Regions from separate parts of the Terribacillus sp. DMT04 genome, predicted to be linked through region 2. Evidence: predicted binding sites of a transcription regulator. Region 2 holds the regulator's gene; the other holds the start of a gene.
What was found. Region 2 encodes Rex, which represses fermentation and respiration genes when NADH is low (regulators of the CRP and FNR family bind a similar motif). Its sites were predicted from a motif close to TTGTGAAATATTTCACAA; they were not measured.
Positions count from the first base shown of each region.

Region 1 (3,173 bases), 240 kb from region 2:
TTTTACTGTGTATTAGTAAGCTAAGCTAAATAGGCCTTTTACGTGAGTCAAGTAGCGGATATTACTTGCTTCTTTCATCATTGTAGCTGGAAGACCTTTCAATGGTGTCTGGTTAGCACCGATGAAGGCTACAGCATCCTTGCGGCCAAGGCTTGCAAGTGTACCGGAGTTAATCGGGCTGAACTCTTCCATTGTTTTTCCTTCAAGGTAAGCGAATAAGTTGTATCCTACTAGCTCACCCATTTGCCAAGCAATCTGAGCTGTTGGCGGCCAAGGACGACCGTCTTCACCGAAGTATACTGCACTGTCACCGACAACGAATACATCCTGATGGCTCTTAGACTGCAGGTGCGCGTTTACAGTTGCACGGCCGCGATCTGTTTCTAAACCAGACTCCGCTACCATTGGGAAGGCTTGTACGCCGCCTGTCCAAACAAATGTATTCGTTTCGATCTTCTGACCGTCTTTCAATTCTACAACGTTGCCTTCTACATTCGTTACAGGCAATCCAAGTAAGAATTCAACGCCGCGTTTTTCCAAGCTGGATTGCGCGCGATCGATAAGGTGCTGCGGAAGCATCGGAAGGACCTTAGGACCTGCTTCAACTAGCTGCAACTTGATTTCTTTTGGATCTACACCGTGAGGCAAGCAGTAAGATGGAAGCTTGTCCGCGATTTCGCCTACTAGCTCAACACCAGTCAGACCGCCGCCACCGATAAGAATTGTTGCGTCTGCAGGATTCTTAGATGCTGCATAAGCTTTAATTTTATCTTGAATTTGGTTGTATACTTTGTTTGCATCAGCTGCGGATTTCAGAACAAGGCTGTTCTCTTCCAATCCAGGGATACCAAAGTAAGCCGTTCTGCTTCCGAGTCCAACTACCAACGCATCATAAGAAAGTGTATTGCCGCCTTCTAGGACAACTTCTTTCGTATCAACATTGAAGCTTTCTACTGTTGCCACTTTAAAATCAACATCCAAACCTTTAAGAAGCTTCGTTACAGGCATTGCTACTGCTTGCTCGGAAATACTGCCTGCTGCAAGACGATGAAGCTCAGTGATGATTTGGTGTGTTGGTGTTTTATTGATAAGTGTTACATTAGCTTCTGCTTTGCTGTAATACTTACGTACAGTTTGAGCGGCTAAGACTCCGCCATAACCGGCGCCTAAAATAACGATATTCTTTGCCATACTTAATCCTCCGTCCTTACCTTTAAGCTCTTATTTTTGTTTTTGATTTTCTTTTTCGTTTGCTACTTCCAAATAGCTTTGAACAAAACGGAACATTTTTTGTGCTTGCGGATCCTTCATAAGACGAAGCAAACCGAATAGTCCGATTGTTTCATTGCTTGTTTCAGCACGGTCTTTCGCTTCAATTGCAGTTTGGGCAACTGTTTTCACAGAATCCGTTACTGGGTGAAGTACCTCTGTAATCGCACCAACAGTATCAGATTTCAAAACATCATCCGTTGCAACAGCTTGTGCAAAATCGTAAGATGCTGTTAACGCATTCACAAGCTCATTGATTTTTGGCAGCTGATCAATCAAAGAAGTCAATGATTCTTGTACTTCAGGCTTTAGCAATTGGCCAATAAGATCCTGTTGGCTCTGGCTAACACTTTCGTTTGTTTCAGACATAACGTATTCTCCTTTGCTATGGCAATCCAATATATTTATACGTAAACATTATACTTTGTTGTGAATTTGTTCACAACTGTACGTTCACAAATTGCTCAAAATATCCACTTTCAACTTTACTCCTACTTTTGGGACTTGTCAAAAGTTATTTCACTTAGGTTAACGTTTTTTTCATTTCCTATTTATATGTTCAAAAAATAAGTAATGAATACCTCTCTCCAAATGCTTCAGCTACTCTATATAATGAGAAGATACGATACAGATTATACACGCTTCCCAAAACTCATCCACTGATAGCGTCCGCGAATAACACAGTATACACCATATAAGATAAATCCGAGCGCAACGACACCGAGCATCCAGCGGCCAAATGGCTGCTGGATTATCTTGCTGAGTGCTCCGTCTATCCCCCTCGCTTGATAGGTTTTAGCTTGGATGGCGGTAATAATAAAAAAAGACCCCATAATATTGAACACAATTCCTCTGCTTATTTTGCCAACTCGACCGGCATAAAGGGCAATGCGTTTTTCTTTCTTATTCATCTCCATGCGATTGAACTGACGTAAAAAGCTGCCTGTTGCTCCGCTGAATACTTGCTGTACACCGAATATAATGACAATTATTCCAACACAACCAACCAGCCACGTTCCTAACGGATAAGTCAGCAGTTTTTCTGATAAAGATTTTGAATGTTCTCCCCAGCTGTGATTGGTTGCTGCAAAAGATAGTGCATTTAAACTAACACCTGCATAAAGAATTGTAGAAACACCATGATTAATACGCGTAACAATCTTTTTTACTCTGCTTCCTTTATTGTTATTTGGGGCTGTAATAGCCTGTATCGCATCCCAGCTTACATACCCAATTAATCCAATTCCAATAAACCACAACAGCATATTTCCAAACGGTATTCCGGATAGTTGCTCTAGCATTCCGGTTGTTCCCGTCGTTTCGCCACCAAGATGAAGCGCTGAAAAAAGCGCTAAAACTCCAATTACCATATAAACAATTCCCTTTACCATATAGCCCACACGACCGAATCTGCGTATCCATGGCTTTGTTTCTTCTTTCGCTTTGTAAACTTTTTGTATCGCTTCCTCGTTTTCAACCACGATAATTCCTTCCTCCCTTAATCCTTCAACCTTATTCCCATCGCCTGCTGTAAAGAAACACATGAAAATATACTAGGCAAGCTACCCAAACCCGATTTGTTACATACGATGGAGAAGAAGCAAGAAGGGAGAATAGTGATGTACAACAAAAACGATAAACAAAGTCAGCATCGACAAATTCAAGTTCCTGGACTGCCAGGTTTCGGCGGACCCGGAACTGGCGGACAGGGCGGCTTTCCATTTGGGCCTCCTTCTGGCTCCGGCGGGCAAGGTGGCTTCCCATTCGGACCTCCTCCTGGATCCGGTGGACAGGGTGGCTTCCCATTCGGGCCTCCTTCTGGATCTGGCGGGCAAGCCGGACAGCAGCAGGGGCAGTTCGGACCACCAGGACCGCCGCCGTCACAGATTCCGCAGCTGCAGTCC
Region 1 is NZ_CP077639.1:330,971-334,143, reverse strand. It holds gene KS242_RS01855 (NAD(P)/FAD-dependent oxidoreductase) at 13-1,191, opposite strand; gene KS242_RS01850 (helical membrane plugin domain-containing protein) at 1,222-1,638, opposite strand; gene KS242_RS01845 (DUF1206 domain-containing protein) at 1,902-2,750, opposite strand; gene KS242_RS01840 (hypothetical protein) at 2,889-3,173, shown strand, end outside.
Region 1: KS242_RS01850 (helical membrane plugin domain-containing protein) is a predicted target of Rex. The motif match lies at 1,697-1,714, and genes of this name have one in related genera.

Region 2 (3,173 bases):
ATGACCAGTTTTTGCAGGAAGCTTTCCAATGATCGTTTTAAGCAGCGTTGTTTTCCCAGTTCCGTTAGGTCCAGTAAGTGCAATACGGTCCTGGCGATTCATTTGGAAGCTGACATCTTTAAATACAGGAGATGTACTTTCCGGGTACTGATACGCTAATTCTTTTACCTTTAGCACGTCATTGCCGCTGCGGCGATCAATATCAAAAGTCAGCTTTGCTGAAGACGCATCATGAAGCGGACGCTCTATTCGATCCATTTTCTCTAATTGTTTTCGTCTGCTCTGTGCGCGTTTTGTCGTGGTTGCCCGCGCGATGTTCTTTTGAACGAATTCTTCCATTTTCTTTATTTCAGACTGCTGCTTTTCAAATTGCTTCATTTCTTTTTCGTAATTTGCCGCTTTTTGGTCTAGATAATTGCTGTAATTGCCTTTATATCGCACAGAGTGATTATGAGCAATCTCGATAACAGTATTCACGGTCTTGTCGAGGAAATATCGATCGTGGGATACGACGACAACAGCACCTTGATAGCTGCTTAAATAGCCCTCAAGCCAGTCCAATGTTGAGATATCTAAATGGTTGGTCGGCTCATCTAGTATTAATACATCAGGTTTCTGAAGCAGCAGCTTTCCTAACGCAAGCCGTGTTTTTTGACCGCCGCTTAATGAACCGATTGGTGTGGACAAGTCTTTATCGCCAAACCGCAGGCCGTTTAATACAGAACGAATGTCAGCTTCGTACTGATAACCGCCGTTTAAGCGAAACGCTTGCTGCTTTGTATCATAGTTCGTAAGGAGCTGCTGATAAGCTGCTTCGTCGGCAATTAAATCAGAATCACCCATTTTTGTTTCCAGGCGGCGCAATTCCTGCTCTTGCTGGATAAGGTCAGCAAATACTGTTTTCATTTCTTCCAGTATACTTTTATCTGATTCTAAGCCTGTGTGTTGTTCTAAGTAGCCGAGTGTGGCTTCCTTGGCGAGGAAGACGTTTCCCTCATCGTATGTCAATTCACCTGCTAGAATCTTCAGGAGGGTTGATTTGCCGGCACCGTTGCGTCCGACAATAGCTAAACGATCCTGTGTTTGTACTTCTAGCTTTATATTGGATAAAATGACATCTGCGCCAAATAGTTTCGTTATATTATTCGCTTGCAATAAAATCATTTCGTTCACCTCATACTATCAGTGTATCCTATGTGTCAAAACAGTAGCAAGCGCGGAATTCTCACGTTTTTTTGCTTGCTGGAAGATGGACATTGTAACGTGATTTGTTAAAATGAAACTAGATACCCCGCACATGCTTCTTTGTGAATCTGTACAAGACTTTCCCATTCATATCTGATAGAATAAGGTGTTATTATTAATTGTACTTGTGAAAGTATCATATCGTAACAATTCAAGGACGAAGCCGCAGGCCGCATCTGTTGGTTCTTTACAGATGCCGGAATGGAACCTGTTTGCAGCCATTATTCCGCGTAACGAAGCGGTATATGGGAGGTCTTATATACAGAAGGTAACAGAACATCTAATGTTCTAGAACGAGAAGCCTTTAGACCCAACTGCATAGCTGCACGAAGTTCACTTCTGGGAGCTGCAAGCTTTAGGAGGATATATGAGTATGTATATGGATCAAAATAAAATACCGAAGGCGACGGCAAAGCGACTGCCGCTTTATTACCGATTTCTCAACAGCCTGCATCTGCAAGGCAAAACGCGTGTTTCTTCTAAAGAACTTAGCGAATCGGTGAAAGTCGACTCCGCAACAATTCGCCGTGACTTCTCTTATTTCGGAGCACTTGGTAAAAAGGGCTACGGCTATAATGTAGAGTATTTGCTGAAGTTTTTCCGAAAAACATTAGATCAAGATGAGATTACGAAAGTGGCACTCATTGGAGTAGGTAACCTTGGTACTGCATTTCTGCATTACAACTTTATTAAAAATAATAATACAAAGATAGAAATGGCTTTCGACACCGACCCTGGAAAAGTGGATCATAATATCGGCGGCGTACCCGTTTATCATATTGATGACTTAGAGGATTATATAGGGAATGTGAGTGCCGCAATACTAACAGTGCCAGCAATCGCTGCACAGCCTATTACGGATCGCTTGGTGGATTGCGGTATTGCTGGAATTCTGAATTTCACGCCAGCGCGTATTGCCGTACCTGATAATATCCGCGTACATCATATTGATCTCGCAATTGAATTACAATCGCTGGTTTATTTTCTTAAACATTATTAATGTAACACCTCTCCTGCAGAGGTGTTTTTTCTTACTTACATGTGAAAGCTATAGCAACGCGGGCGGAAGCAGAGGAAGAAAGGAAGGACAACATGGAGAAACAGCAAGCAGCTATATACTTAGATAGTGTAACTTACCATGCAGGTGAAAAAGAAATTTTGCATGCTATTACAGGAACATTTGCTAAAGGAAAAATTACGAGCGTTATCGGTCCATCTGGTGCTGGAAAGACTACTTTGTTTCGTTTGTGTAATGGATTGCAGTCGCCGGATAGCGGAGATATTCTGATAGATGGGAAAGATATCTTGTCTTATGATCCAATCAGTTTACGCCGCCATGTTGGTATTGTTCTGCAGCAAGCAACGATGCTCGAGGGCAGTGTGAGGGAAAACTTGGCGTTGCCGCTGCGACTTGCTGGTGAAGAGCTGTCAGAAGCGAAAGCAGCACGAATTGTGCAAGAAGTAGGTCTGGATACAGATATATTAGACCGGGACAGTAAAAGCTTATCAGGCGGACAGCAACAAAAGGTATCGATCGCCAGGACATTATTAAATCGCCCTCAAATTCTGCTGCTCGATGAGATCACATCTTCCTTAGACCGGGTATCTAAGCAGGATATTGAAAAACTGATTCTCCAAATTAACAGGGAATATGGAACTACGGTCATATGGATTACACATAACCTAGAGCAAGCAAAAGCAGTCGCAGATCAGGTGTGGGTGATGATGAGCGGAGAAGTAATAGAGGCAGGAACAGCTGACCTGCTTGATCATCCGGAGAAAGAAGCAGTGAAACAGTTTGTAAAGGAGGGAGAAGCATGAGTTTCCTTGCTTTATTGCTCACACTTATATTTGTACTCATTCCGCTAATTTTATCGAAAACATTACGTCTTGGGCTAGAAAAAGATACACTCATCGCGACTGTTCGT
Region 2 is NZ_CP077639.1:568,393-571,565, forward strand. It holds gene KS242_RS03155 (ABC-F family ATP-binding cassette domain-containing protein) at 1-1,164, opposite strand, end outside; gene KS242_RS03160 (redox-sensing transcriptional repressor Rex) at 1,619-2,245, shown strand; gene KS242_RS03165 (ABC transporter ATP-binding protein) at 2,338-3,066, shown strand; gene fetB (ABC transporter permease) at 3,063-3,173, shown strand, end outside.